One region of the Janthinobacterium sp. 13 genome, then DNA from elsewhere that is predicted to be linked to it. Evidence: predicted binding sites of a transcription regulator. Region 1 holds the regulator's gene; the other holds the start of a gene.

What was found. Region 1 encodes FliA, which starts transcription of late flagellar genes. Its sites were predicted from a motif close to CTAAAGTTTNNNNNNNNNNNGCCGNTA; they were not measured.
Region 2: CLU94_RS07845 (DUF5610 domain-containing protein) is a predicted target of FliA. The motif match lies at 2,631-2,657, and genes of this name have one in related genera.

What each region holds. Positions count from the first base shown of each region.
Region 1 is NZ_PEEQ01000001.1:4,454,678-4,461,947, forward strand. Features, by position in the region: gene flhF (flagellar biosynthesis protein FlhF) at 1-975, shown strand, start outside; gene CLU94_RS19535 (MinD/ParA family ATP-binding protein) at 968-1,831, shown strand; gene CLU94_RS19540 (RNA polymerase sigma factor FliA) at 1,877-2,608, shown strand; gene CLU94_RS19545 (flagellar motor protein) at 2,590-3,336, shown strand; gene motD (flagellar motor protein MotD) at 3,342-4,124, shown strand; gene CLU94_RS19555 (translation initiation factor Sui1) at 4,189-4,551, shown strand; gene CLU94_RS19560 (hypothetical protein) at 4,595-5,482, shown strand; gene CLU94_RS19565 (CPBP family glutamic-type intramembrane protease) at 5,669-6,163, shown strand; gene CLU94_RS19570 (flagella synthesis protein FlgN) at 6,181-6,648, opposite strand; gene flgM (flagellar biosynthesis anti-sigma factor FlgM) at 6,657-6,965, opposite strand; gene flgA (flagellar basal body P-ring formation chaperone FlgA) at 7,077-7,270, opposite strand, start outside.
Region 2 is NZ_PEEQ01000001.1:1,775,061-1,782,330, forward strand. Features, by position in the region: gene CLU94_RS07830 (DUF1345 domain-containing protein) at 1-102, shown strand, start outside; gene CLU94_RS07835 (HPF/RaiA family ribosome-associated protein) at 327-704, shown strand; gene CLU94_RS07840 (GGDEF domain-containing protein) at 963-1,928, shown strand; gene CLU94_RS07845 (DUF5610 domain-containing protein) at 1,930-2,559, opposite strand; gene sbcB (exodeoxyribonuclease I) at 2,707-4,155, shown strand; gene pyrF (orotidine-5'-phosphate decarboxylase) at 4,300-5,124, opposite strand; gene CLU94_RS07860 (LemA family protein) at 5,292-5,906, shown strand; gene CLU94_RS07865 (TPM domain-containing protein) at 5,908-6,744, shown strand; gene CLU94_RS07870 (TPM domain-containing protein) at 6,744-7,265, shown strand.

The DNA of each region.
Region 1 (7,270 bases):
AACGCCGCCGCCGAGATGAGCGGCATGATGAATGAAATCCGCGCCATGCGCGGCATGATGGAAACCCAGCTGGCGGAAATCTCGTGGGGTTCGACGCAGCAGCGCGAGCCGCAAAAAGCCGTCGTGCTGCGCGAAATGCTGGCGGCCGGTTTCTCGGCCAGCCTGGCGCGCTACCTGATCGACAAGCTGCCGGCCGGCCTCGACGGCGCGCAAAGCATGCGCTGGATCAAGACGGTCCTGAGCCGTAACCTGAATACTGTGGCCAATGAAGACGCCATGCTGGAGCAGGGCGGCGTGTTTGCCCTGGTGGGCCCGACGGGCGTCGGCAAGACCACCAGCACGGCCAAGCTGGCGGCCCGCTGCGTGATGCGCCACGGCCCGGAAAAGCTGGCGCTGATCACCACGGATGCCTACCGTATCGGCGCGCATGAACAGTTGCGCATCTACGGCAAGATCCTCGGCGTGATGGTGCATTCCGTGAAGGACGAGGCGGACTTGCGCATCGCCCTGAAAGAATTGAAGAACAAGCATACGGTACTGATCGATACGGTGGGCGTGAGCCAGCGCGACCAGATGGTGACGGAACAGGTGGCCATGCTGTCGGGCGCCGGCGCCGACGTGAAGCGCCTGCTGTGCCTGAACTCCACGGCCACGCAGGAAACGTTGAACGAAGTGGTGCGCGCGTATCAGGGCAGCGGCCTGGCCGGCTGCATCATGACCAAGCTCGATGAAGCGGCCTCGATCGGCAATGTGCTCGACGTGGTGATCCGCCAGAAGCTGAACCTGTTTTATGTGTCGAACGGCCAGCGCGTGCCGGAAGACCTGTACCTGGCCGACCGCGGCTACCTGATCGACCGTGCCTTCAAGCTCAAGCGCGATGCGGCGGCGACGCAGTTTTCCGACGCCGAACTGCCGCTGCTGATGGCGCAGGCGGCTGCCCGCAACAATGAAGCGCGCGGGGTGCACCTTGGCTAATTTCGATTTCGACCAGGCCGAAGGCTTGCGCCGCATGCTGGCCGGCCCGCAGCCGCGCGTCATGACGTTCCTCTCGGCCACGCCGCAGGACGACAAGGGCGCCATGCTGGTCAACCTGGGCGCGTCGCTCGTCTACGGCGGCAATGACGTGCTGCTGCTCGACGCCAGCGGCGGCAGCGATGGCGTGGCATCGCGCCTGGGACTGGCGCACGGCGCCAGCCTGCGCGACGTGGCGCGCCAGCAGTGCGGCTTGAACCAGGTCATCCACCAGGTGCCGCAAGGCTTCGGCGTGGCCAGCCTGGGCGCGCGCAACCATTTGATGGACAGCATGGACTATGCGGGCGAGGATGAACTGCGCCGCCTGGGCAAGACGTTCGAGGTGCTGGCGCGCCAGAGCGGCATCGTGCTGGTCGACGGCGTCGTGGCGGACGAGGGCGCCTGCTTCCCCGTGCCGCTGATGGCATCGTCGGATATCGTCGTGCAAGTCTCGACCAGCGCCACCTCGATCAAGGCGGCGTACTGCCTGATCAAGCGCCTGAGCCAGGAACTGGGACGCCGTCCGTTCGGCATTCTCGTCACCGGCGCTTCCGAATCCGAAGCAAAAGTGGTATACGATAATATGGCGCAGGCGGCGAGCCGCTACCTGGCCGTGAAGCTGACTTCGATGGGGTCCGTGCCTGCCGACGAGTATCTGCACCGCGCGGCGCGGCTGGGCCGCAGCGTGGTCGACGCGTTTCCGCTGGCGGGAGCGTCGGTGGCGTTTCGCGGACTGGCCGAGCGGCTGGCCCGTTCGGCGGCGCCGGTGCTTGGCGGCACCTTGTACCAGACGGGGAGCCCGCACCAGTTCAGCGCCTGAATCGAACCGCAGCACCAGATAAGATGAGAAAACAATAAGCAGCCTATGTACACGGTCAAAGGGAAATCGAACAAGGACTATTTGCTGACGGAGCACATTCCGCTGGTGAAGCGTCTGGCGCACCATATGAAGGCGAAATTGCCGCCTTCGGTCGAGGTCGATGACCTGATCCAGGCCGGCATGATCGGCCTGCTCGATGCCATTACGCGCTATGAAGAGACGCATGGCGCGCAGTTCGAGACGTATGCCGTGCTGCGCATCCGCGGCGCCATGCTCGACGAATTGCGCACCAGCGACTGGCTGCCGCGCAGCATGCGCCAGAACATGCGCAAGATCGAAGAGGCGATGAGCACCCTGCAGCAGCGCCTCGGCCATCCGCCGACGGAGTCGGAAGTGGCGAAGCTGCTGAAAATGTCGCTGGCCGACTACCAGGAAATGCTGGGCGACGGCGGCGGCCACCAGCTCGTGTACTACGAAGACTTTCATGACCCGGACGGCAATGACAGCTTCCTCGACCGCCACTGCGTGGACGAGGACAGCGATCCCTTGCGTTCCCTGCTCGATACCGATTTCCGGCAATCCGTGATCGATGCCATCGACGCGCTGCCGCCACGCGAGAAAATACTCATGGGCCTGTATTACGAAGAAGAGCTGAACCTGAAGGAGATCGGCGCGGTGATGGGCGTATCCGAATCGCGCGTCTCGCAGCTGCATACCCAGGCCGTCGCGCGCCTGCGCGCAACCTTGAGGGAGCTGGCGTGGACTGGTCCAGCGTAATCGGGCTGGCGCTGGCGCTGGCGGGCCTGCTGGTCGGCCAGGCACTGGAAGGCGGCAAGATGGCCTCCCTGCTGCAGCCGGCCGCCTTTGCCATCGTCATCGTCGGCACCTTCGGCGCCGTGCTGCTGCAGACGCGGCTGCGCACTTTTGTGCGCGGCCTGGAAATGCTGCGCTGGGTGTTCCTGCCGCCGTCGGACACGCGCGCCGCGCTGGCGCGCGACATCGGGCAATGGAGCCTGACGGCGCGCCGCGACGGCCCGCTGGCGCTCGAACGGCTGATGGAAAACACGGCCGACCGCTTCAACGCCAAGGGTTTGCGCATGATCGTCGACGGCATCGCGCCCGACAAGCTGCGCCAGCTGCTCGACGTGGAAATCTCCGCCTACGAAATGGCCGAGCGCCAGGCCGTCAAGGTGTGGGAATCGGCGGCCGGCTATTCGCCCACCATCGGCATCCTGGGCGCCGTGCTGGGCTTGATCCACGTGATGGAAAACCTCACCGACCCCAGCAAGCTGGGCGGCGGCATCGCCGTGGCTTTCGTGTCGACCATCTATGGCGTCGGACTGGCCAATCTGCTGTTCCTGCCGGTGGCCAATAAACTCAAGGCCATCGTTTCGCGCCGCGTGGTGCAATATGAAATCACGGCCGCCGTGCTGTACGACATCGCCACGGGCGACCACACGCGCATCATCGAAGAGCGCGTGTCCAGCCTCTTGCACGAGCATTGACCATGATGCGGCGCGCGCGCAGGAAGTATGACGAGGAACCGGACAACCAGGACCGCTGGCTGATCTCGTACGCCGACTTCATCACCCTGCTGTTCGCCTTCTTCGTCGTCATGTATGCGATTTCGCAAGTCAACGAAGGCAAATACCGCGTCTTCCAGAACGCCATCGGCCAGGCCTTCAGCCTGGAAAAGGGCGCGCCGCCCATCATCATGGAAGCGCCGCAAGCGATTCCGTTGCCGAACCCCGCCCTGAAACGCCGCACGGAAGCCATCCGCCGCGAGCGCGAACACATGACGCGCCTGGCGCAGGACCTGACGTCGACCCTGGCGCCGCTGGTCAAGGAAGGCAAGGTGCGGGTCACGCAGACGAGCCGCGGCGTGAGCGTGGAAATCAATGCCAGCGTGCTGTTCGACCCGGGCGCGGCGGGCTTGACGGCGGAGTCGGACCAGGCCTTGCGCGCCGTGGCCGTGCTGCTCAAGGACGACACGCACGACGTGCAGGTGGAAGGACATACGGATGTGCAGCCGATCAGCAATTCGACCTTTGCCTCGAACTGGGAATTGTCGGCCGCGCGCGCCAGCGCCGTGGTGCGCCTGTTCATCGCCAGCGGCGTCAAGGCGTCGCGCCTGACGGCCGTCGGCCACGCGGACAATATCCCCGTGGCGCCGAACGCCACGCCGGAAGGGCGCGCGCGCAACCGCCGGGTCGCCGTGACGATTTTGTCGGGCATCCCCGAAACGGTGACGGAAGTGCCGACGGCGCCCGTGGCGCCTGCGCCGGCCAATTGACGCTCGTCAACTGCGGGCTGCCGCTTGGTACAATCGCGCTTTCTTCCTCTTTTATCGTTCCCTCATGAAAAGCAGCTCCCTGGGCGGTCTCGTCTATTCCACTGAAACGGGCCGCATGTGTCCCGCCTGCCGCCAGCCGCTGGCGCATTGCGCGTGCAAGGCGCAAGCGAAGGCGGCGCCTGCGGGCGATGGCGTGGTGCGCGTCTCGCGCCAGACCAAGGGCCGAGGCGGCAAGAGCGTCACCGTGGTCAAGGGCTTGCCGCTGGACGCCATCGCACTGGCCCTGCTGGGCAAGCAGTTGCGCACGCAGTGCGGCTCGGGCGGCACCGTCAAGGATGGCGTGATCGAAGTGCAGGGCGACCATGTCGACGCCATCCTGGCTGCGCTGGTCAAGCTGGGCCACCAGCCGAAAAAGGCCGGCGGCTGAGCGTGCGGAGGCGTGCGGCCCGCTGCCGCGCGCCTGTGGTAACGTGCGTTTCCCATCCACGCGCTTCCTCACCATGAACGTCAAATTCACCGGCATGGCCATCGCCGCCGCCATCGCGGCAGCGCTGGCGCTCGTGTACTGGCCCGCTCCCGAGAGCGGCGCGCCGGACGCTGCCGCCGTCTCCGCCCCTGGCGCGCCGGCGGGACGCAGCCTGGAATCGTATCTGAATATCGATGCCAGCCCGGTCGCCGATGCCGCGCCGATGCCCGTCACCCTGGCGCAGCAGCTCGCGCGCCTGGCGGCCAGCGGCAAGCCGGAAGACGCGTATGCGGCCTACAATCTGCTCGACGACTGCATTTCATTTGAGAAAGAAAGGCGCTTGCCGGGGCTGGAATTCGAGCTGGGGCGCGAGATGACAGCGCAGGAAAAAGCCGCCCAGCAGCAGCTGTGCGCGGGCCTGACGCAGCGCCAGCGCGAGGAGCGCCTCGGCTACCTGGCGACTGCCGCCAGGGCGGGCGTGCCCGGCGCGGCGACTATCTTCCTGTCGGAAGGGCCGTTCGGCGACCGCAGCGCGCTGCGCAACCGTCCCGACGATCCGCTGGTGCAGGCGTGGAAGCGGCAAGCGATCGCCCAGCTGACGGCGCAGGCGGACGAGGCGGAGCTGGCCAGCGTGTCGACTCTGATGATGGCGTATCTGCGCGATGGCGAGGTGGTGCAGAAGGATGCGCCGCAAGCATATGGCTACCTGCTGGCGCTGCGCCAGGTCTACGACGACATCCTCGCGCCCGGCGTCACCAATCCCTACCAGGACGAATACTGGCACTGGCTGCAGGCGGAACTGACGCCGGAGCAGCAAGCGGCCGCCAGCGCCAGGGCGCAAGCCATCGTGGCGAAATACCGCCAGCATGCGGGGCGTCCCGCGCACGGTTGACATACGCTGGGCTGTATGATTTTTTGCAACAATTGATATGGTTTCGCATGGCTGTGCCGGGCTATGATGGTCGTATATGTGCCCATGTGGGCAGGGTACGCCATGAGGAGCAATACACGGATGTTGAAAGCGACGAACTTGCCGATGCCACGACTGGCTGTCAACTTGGCTGCGCTGCGGGCGAGCATGGCAAAGCGCCCCATGCGGGGCGCCATGCGCCTGGGCTTGTGCGCGGGCGCCGTCAATTCTTTCATTGCCATGCTGTTGCTGTTGGCAGCCCTGGCCTTGTTCTCGCCACAGCAGCTGGGCGGCTCCGCTTCATCATCGCTGGAAGGCGCCGGTACGGTCCGGATATTCTGGACAGTCGTCGTCTGGGCGCCATTGTTCGAGACGCTCATCGTGCAGTGGCTGCCGCTTGAAGTGTTGCGCCGCTACAAGGTGCGTGCCGGCTATAGCCTGTTGGCCAGCGCGATACTGTTTTCCGTCTTGCATGTCATGGGCGGCTCCGGCATTTTGCATGCCAGCATGACTTTGATTGCCGGAGGTATCTTCGCGGCCAGCTACTTGGCGGCGCGCAGCTTGGGCCTGGCGCCCGCCTATGTGGCGGCGGCCACGGCGCATGCGTGCAGCAATGGATTAATACTGTGCGGGTCGTTCGTGTTTCCCGATTTGTTGGGATGAGCGTCGAATCAAGGCTGTTAGCCGATGACGACGCGCCGGCTGGCCGTGTTCGTCGTCGGTTGGCCGCTGGGGCCGTAGAAATTGCCGCTCTGGGCCGGGGGGCGCATGGCGTTCAGGGCGCCTTGCGTGTGCAGCATGTGCTTGTTGACGAGCAGGCTGTTCAGGCGGTTTTGTTCCTTGGCTTCGCGCGTCGTCTCGAGCAGGGCTTTCCACAGGGGCGCCGCGTCGGCTTCATTGGCGCCGACCAGCCAGTCTTCCATGCCCGCTTCGGCCGCCGTGAAACCGGCTGCCGCCAGCGCCTGGTGGCGTTGCGCCGCCAGCTGGCTCAATTGTCCTACCAGTGCCGTCTTGCGCGCCGTGAGCTCCGTGATTGCATCGATGTCAGCCGCAACCAGATGCCGCTGTTCTTCTTTCATCAATGCCAGCAATGTGGTCATGAGCTGTTGCTCGTCGCGCAGGCTGGAAAACGGAGTCACTGATTGCATGAGGGAACCTATCTATTTCGTGAGTGCAGCAAGTCCTTGACCGTGTCGAGGAGACCGTCCGCCACTTTTTCTGAGTTGACCTGGAACTGGCCGTCGGCGATCGCGAGCTTGATGCGTTCGACTTTTTTCGTGTCGAACACGGCGCCGCTGCCGGCAGTTGCACTGGCCGCTAATGCCTGTCCTTGCGGCGACAGGCGTACATTGTCCGACGTTGTCGGTGTTGCCTGGGCTTTCTCGGCATTCCGGGCGCCGGAGGTACTCGCGGGCGCCACCGGCAGGCCGGGATTGCTTTTAATGGTGTTATCGGTAATTTTCACAGCGTGATCCTCGTCTGGTCGAAGTCAAAAAACTCCGGGATATGTGTCATTATCGGCACCTTTTGCCGAAACTTTAGTGCGCCAGACCACAATATCGCTGTCCATCCGTGTTTAAAACGCCACCTCCACCAGGCCGCCAGCCCGCGCCACGCCGCTGATCTGCTGGCCGCTCTGCGTGCGTACCTGCACCGTCTGACCATCGCCGGCGCTGCCGATGGCGCGTCCTTCTGATGCCACCTGGAAACCGTTGCCACTCGAAACGACGCGCACCAGCTGGCCTTGCATCACCACGGGCTTGCGGCGCA
Region 2 (7,270 bases), 2.7 Mb from region 1:
ATGCGGCAAATCGTGCTGGGACAATCCGTGCTGAGCTTTTTCTTCAACCTGGTCGTGCTGGGACTGTCGATCAATATCGCGGCCGGTCTCATCAATGGCTGAGGGTAAATAATTTCGTAGTGGAAACTTGACCTGGCTGAAGGGTTAAGCTCATCTTAATCGTGCGCACCCTCTTGAAATACTGGAAAGAGGAGTAAGATAAGTCATGCACAGGGATCAAGTGCATGAGGCAAGAACCAGGCGCCGACGCGCCCCGGCAGCGGGTTTGACCACTGCCATGCAAGGCGCCTGAGATGGGTTTTTTTTGAATTGACAGGAGTAAGCATATGCAAATCAATATTCATACCGACAGCACCATCGCCAACACCGCTGGACTGAACGAACATGTGCAATCCGTACTTGAAAGCGCACTGAACCGCTTCCGCGACAACCTGACCCGCATCGAAGTCCACATCAGCGACACGAATGGCCCGAAAGGCGGCGCCGACGATATCCGCTGCGTCATGGAAGCACGCGTTGCTGGCTATCAACCGATCGCCGTGACCGAACAGAACGCCACCGTGCATCAATCCGTTGCCGGCGCCACCGACAAACTGAAACGCGCCATCGATAGCGCCCTGGGCCGCCTGCAAGACAGCAAGCGCCACGCCACCGGCAAGAATGCCGTGATCGATACGGCCGAAGCGGAAGAAACCGCCGAGTAATCCCCACCCGCAGGATTTCCAGAGACTGAGGCAGCCGTTCAAGGCTGCCTTTGCACATCCGGCCCGCCTTTCGCGCGCGGCAACATCCATAACAAAACCGCAAGCATTCCTGCGTATTGACGCGGCAATGAAATAATTGTCGTATTTCTCACAGTAAGTGACCTCAAGCAAGCCTTTGGCGTTACAGCCAAGGCCGCTTTACGCTATCATGAAGCTACCGGCCCCCTGCTCGCGCGCCGGCTTTTTGAAAGTGTGATTGTGGAACAGATCGGCAACTTCGGCGCTTCAGGCTGCAACATCGGCGATTTACAGCTATTTCGCGATGGGGCGGATAGCCAGACGGCCGCCATGCTGGCGCCCTGCCCCGTGATGCGCCTGGAAGCGGGCGAAGCCATTGCCGACACGCAAGGCGCCAGCCTGTACATCGTCCTGCGCGGCTCGCTGGCCGTGGCCGCCGACACCCACACGGGCATGGATGACGGCACCGTCAGCAAGGTCTTGCCCGGCGAAAGCGTGGGCGAACAATCGGTGCTCGATGAAGCGAGCAACCTGGCCGCCATTTCCGCCCTGGAAGAAACCGATTTGCTGGTGATCGACGCGGCCATCGTCTGGGAATTGATCGAACAGTCGAACGGCCTGGCGCGCAACCTGCTGCGGCTGCTGTCCTTCCGCATCCGCGCCGCCAATGCCCTGCTGCGCCGGCGCCAAAAACTGGGCGAATTCTACCGCCAGCTGTCGATGGTCGACAGCCTGACGGGCTTGTACAACCGCGCCTGGCTGACGGATTTACTGCCCAACATGATCGTCACGGCCCACGCCAGCGGCTCGCCGCTGTCGCTGGTGATGATAGACCTCGACCATTTCAAGCGCTTCAACGACACGCACGGCCACCAGGCGGGCGACCAGGCACTGCGCATCGCCGCGCAAGTGCTGGGCGCAGCCCTGCGGCCCACGGATTTTGCCGTGCGCTACGGTGGCGAGGAAATGATGGTGATCTTGCCCGATACCAACGAACACGTGGCCTTGCGGGTGGCCGAGCGCTTGTGCGAGCGCATGCAGCTCGCCGTCATCTTCGCCGACATGCGCAGCGCCTTGCCGCACATCACGGGTTCCTTCGGCGTGGCCAGCCTGGCGGCCGAACAGGACGACCATGCGCTGATCGCCGCAGCCGACGCGGCGCTCTATCGCGCCAAAGCATCGGGCCGCAACAGGGTCATGCTGTAGTTCAGGCAGCCTTGCTGTCGGCCGGCTTGCCAGCATCCGGCTTGGCGGCATCATCCTTCTTGCTGCTGTGCGCGGCGATGAAGTCGGCATAGCCCTTTTGCACCAGCTCGTACGTCTTGTCGATATTGCCGGCGATGTCGCCATTCAGCACTTTCAAGCCGCCCAGGATGTCGCGCGCTTCCTTGAAGCCTTTTTCCATGCCGCCGCTGATGGTGTCCATGAACTTGGTCAAGGCCGTATCGTCGTCCAGGCCGGGATTCTGTTTCTTGAAAGCATCAAAAAATCCCGTCGACAGCGATACAATGCGGTTCGCCGTCGCTTCGGCGCTGTTATCCTGCGAGGCCGCGTTCTGGATCGCGTCCTCGCCGTACTGGCCCTTCAGCGCTTCATTGATGTTGGTGATGGCCGTCTTGTACAGCAGCGCCAGCGGCTCGTTCTCGGAACCGATCGACACGTTCAGCGACGCCTGCATGATGGAAGCGTTCAATTGCAGCTTGGTGCGGTCATTCACGCTCATTTCAGCGTTGACGCCGTCCTTTTGCTGGACTTTATCGTCCTTGCCGGCAACGCCCGTACTGACGGAAGTCACGGAAGGGGTGGAATTGCCGCTTGCGGCGATGGGAATTGACACGATAGACCTCCTTGAACGGGCAATATATGCCACCATGCGGGAAACGCGATGATGACCATCCTCTCGTGTAGTATCGGCAGGTTTTCAGAAAACTGTAGCAGCGGCCGCTTTTGGCGGCCCGGATAACCAATCAAGCAACGACCATCAATGACTAACCAGACCTTTCTTTGGCACGACTACGAAACCTTTGGCGCCCAGCCGCGCCGCGACCGCCCGGCCCAGTTCGCCGCCATCCGCACGGATGCCGACCTCAACGAGATCGGCGAACCCATCATGCTGTATTGTCAGCCTGCCAATGATTTCCTGCCCGACCCGCAATCGTGCCTGATCACGGGCATCACGCCGCAGCAGTGTCTGCAGCTGGGCGTGCCCGAACACCAGTTCGCCGCCACCATCGAAGCGGCCTTTTCGGAGCCAGGCACCATCGGCGTGGGCTACAACACCATCCGTTTCGACGATGAAGTCACGCGTTTCCTGTTCTGGCGCAACCTGATCGACCCGTATGCGCGCGAATGGAAGAACCATTGCGGCCGCTGGGACATCCTCGACGTGGTGCGCATGACACACGCGCTGCGCCCGGAAGGCATCGCATGGCCGAAGCGCGACGATGGCCAGACCAGTTTTAAACTGGAACACTTGAGCAAGGCCAATGGCCTGGTCCACGAAGCGGCGCATGATGCACTGTCCGACGTGCGCGCCACCATCGCCCTGGCACGCCTGATCAAGGAAAAGCAGCCGAAACTGTTCGAATTCTGCCTGGCGCTGCACAAGAAGGACAGGGTCGCCAGCGAAATGGGCATGCACCTGGCCGCCGGCGAGCGCCAACCCTTCCTGCACGTGTCGGGCATGTTCCCCGCCGAACGGGGCTGCCTGGGCGTCGTCTGGCCGCTGGCCACGCATCCGAGCAATAAAAATGAAATCCTCGTCTGGGATTGCGCCTACGACCCGCGCGAACTGTTTACCCTGGACGCCGACACCATCCGCACGCGCCTGTTCACGCGCAAGGACGCCATGCCGGAAGGCATGACGCGCCTGCCCGTGAAAAGCGTGCACCTGAACAAGTCGCCCATGCTGGTCGGCAATTTAAAGACCTTGTCGCCGGCCATGGCCGCGCAATGGGGCATCGATCTGGACGCGGCGAAGGTCAACGCGCAATTCGCCGCCACGGCGCCGAACATGGATGCCGTCTGGGCCGAAGTGTTCCAGCGCCCGGGCGCGAATGCCGCGCTGGACGTGGATGAGGATTTGTACAATGGTTTCGTCAGCAACGACGACCGCCGCCTGCTCGAATCCTTGCGCCGCGACACGCCGGCCAAGCTGGCCACGGCCCGCCCCTCGTTTGCCGATGAACGCCTGCAGGAACTGCTGTTCCGCTACCGCGCCCGCAATTTCCCGCAAACCCTGAGCGAAGCGGAAAGCCTGCGCTGGGAACAGCACCGCGCCGCCCGCCTGTTCGACGGCGACGCCGGCGCCCGCACCATCGAAATGCTGTTTACGGAAATCGACGTGCTGTCGGAATCCGTCGATGAGCGGGGCGAGGAAATTCTGGGAGAACTCTACGATTACGCGGAGATCGTTGCCCCGCAGCGCGATTAGTCGCACCTAACCAAACCTACTGCGCGTCGGTATAGGTGGCCTGCGATGCTCACCGTACTCCAGTACGGTTGCGCTTCTCGGCCACCTCTCCCTTCCGCTCGCTACGGTTTTGTTAGGCGCTGTGAGGCTGACTGTATATCGTTTTTAAACCGAACGGTGCGCGTTGATGGCATCGCGCGTTTCAATGGCCACGCGGCGCGCCGCGTCGGCGAAGTCTTCGCCCGCCTGCGGCGTGGCGTAGATGATGGCGCGCGACGAGCTGATCATCATGCCCATGCCGTTCGCCGTCTGGCCCGCGCCGACGGTGGCGGCGATGTCGCCGCCCTGGGCGCCGATGCCCGGCACCAGCAGCGGCATGTCGCCGACGATGGCGCGCACCTGCGCCAGTTCTTCAGGGAAGGTGGCGCCGACGACGAGCGCGCACTGGCCGTTTTTATTCCACTTTTCGGCCACCAGGCGCGCCACGCGCTGGTACAGCGGTTCGCCGTCCGTATTCAGGAATTGCAGGTCCGAGCCGCCCGGGTTCGACGTGCGGCACAGGATGATCACGCCGCGGTCTTTCCACGCCAGGTAGGGATCGAGCGAATCCTCGCCCATGTACGGGTTCACGGTGACGGCATCGGCGCCGTAGCGCTCGAACGCTTCGCGCGCGTATTGCGTGGCTGTCGCGCCGATGTCGCCCCGTTTCGCGTCGAGGATCAGGGGGATGTGCGGATAATTCTCGCGCACGTAGCGGCAGATGTCTTCCAGCTGCTTTTCCGCGCCCAGCGCGGCAAAATACGCGATCTGCGGCTTGAAGGCGCAAGCCAGGTCGGCCGTGGCATCGATGATGCGCGTGCAAAAGGTGGTGATTCCATCAGGCAGGTCGCGCAGTTCGGCCGGCAGTTTCGCCAGGTCGGGGTCCAGGCCCACGCACAGCAGGGAATTATTGGCCGTCCACGCGGCGGATAATTTATTGATGAAATTCACGGCACACCTTCTCTATATTCAGTTGCAAACCCCGTATTGTAACGCGGCGCAGGCTTGCCACGGCGTCACAAGGCGGTCGGGGCCGGCGGCCGGCGCTTATTAAACCGACATTACGGGCCGTTTCAGGTATATTTGCCTCACCTCCCTTACTCTGCACGGAACCCATCATGCAAATCACCAATCAATTCACCAAATGGCTGCGCCTGGCGCTGAGCGTCACCGTCCTGGCCGGCGTCCTGACGGGCTGCGGCTACAACGACTTCCAGAGCAAGGATGAAGCCACCAAGGCCGCCTGGGGCGAAGTGGTCAACCAGTACCAGCGCCGCGCCGACCTGATCCCCAACCTGGTGAACACCGTCAAGGGCTACGCCACGCATGAAAAGGAAACACTGGAAGCGGTGACCAAGGCGCGCGCCGCCGCCACCAGTTTCCAGATCACGCCAGAAGTGCTGAACGACCCGGCCGCGTTCGAAAAATTCCAGCAAGTGCAGGGGCAGCTGTCGTCGGCCCTGTCGCGCCTGATGGTGGTGTCCGAGAAGTACCCGGACTTGAAGGCCGACACCAGCTTCCGCGACTTGCAGTCGCAGCTGGAAGGCACGGAAAACCGCATCACCGTGGCGCGCCAGCGCTACATCGTTGCCGTGCAGGATTACAACGTGCATGCGCGCAGCTTCCCGAACAACCTGACGGCCATGGTCTTCGGCTACAAGGTCAAGCCATCGTTCACGGTGGAAAATGAAAAAGCCATCTCGACCGCACCGACCGTCAACTTTGGCAAATAAGATGAAAGCCTGGTCCTATCTCGCGGCGCTGGCGACGGCGCTGCTGCTGTGGACGATGCCGCCAGCCGGCGCACAGGGCTTGCAGCCCGTGCCGCCGCTGGCCGCGCGCGTGACGGACAACGCCGGCATGCTGGACGCCAATCAAAAGGCGGCGCTGGAAGGCGTGCTGGCCGATTATGAAGCCAAGACGGGCAGCCAGATCGCCGTGCTGCTGGTCAAGAGCACGGAACCGGAAGCCATCGAGCAATACAGCATCCGCGTGACGGATGCCTGGAAGCTGGGCCGCAAGGGCGTCGATGACGGCGTGCTGCTGATGGTAGCGAAGGACAACCCCTCGTCCCTGCGCCGCCTGCGCATCGAGGCGGGCCGCGGCGTGCAGGGCGTGCTGACGGATGCGCAATCGAAACGCATCCTGCAAGACGTGATCGCCCCCCATTTCAAGCAAAACGATTACTACGGCGGCCTGGTGGCCGGCGTGGGGTCGATTGCCACCCTGCTGAACCAGGAGCAATTCCCCGCTGCGGCGCAGCAGAAGGCGCCAGCCACCGTGGAAGCGGGCGGCATGACTTTCTGGCTGCCGCTGCTGTTCTTCGGCTTCCTCGTCGTGCTGACCCTGTTCCGCTCGCGCGGCGGACCGACGCGCCTGCAGCGCGGCAGCAACTGGTCCAGCGGCGCCACGGGCGTCGTGCTGGGTAGCATCCTCAGCCAGGCGCTGAACAACCGCGGCGGTGGCGGCTTCGGCGGCGGCGGTGGTTTTGGCGGTGGCAGCGGTGGCGGCGGTGGTTTCGGTGGCGGCGGCGGCGGTTTTGACGGCGGCGGCGCCTCGGGAGATTGGTAATGACGAAACAACTGACATTCGGACAACGCTGCGGACGGGCCTTGAAACATTTGCGGGGCACGCCGGCGACGGCGCGCCACGCCTTTCCGGAACGCACCCTGAAAGCCATCGAGACGACGATTGCCGACGGTGAAGCGATGCACCAGGCGGAAGTGCGCCTGATCGTCGAAGCGGCCCTGACGCCGGGCATGGCGTACCAGGGCGTGAGCAACCGCGAGCGGGCGCGCGAACTGTTCGCCCAGTATGGCGTGTGGGATACGGAAGACAACGTCGGCGTGCTGATCTACATCAACCTGGCCGAGCACCAGGTCGATATCGTGGCCGACCGCAACGTGGGGCGCCGCGTCACGCCGGAACAGTGGCAAGCCGTGTGCCGCACCATGACCAAAGGGTTCAAGGATGGCAATTACCACGACAGCACCCTGGAAGCGCTGGCGCAGCTCAATACCCTGCTGCAAAGCCACTTCCCCGCCAACGGCACGCGCGGCAACCAGTTGCCGAACGAGCCCATCCTCCTCTGATTCCT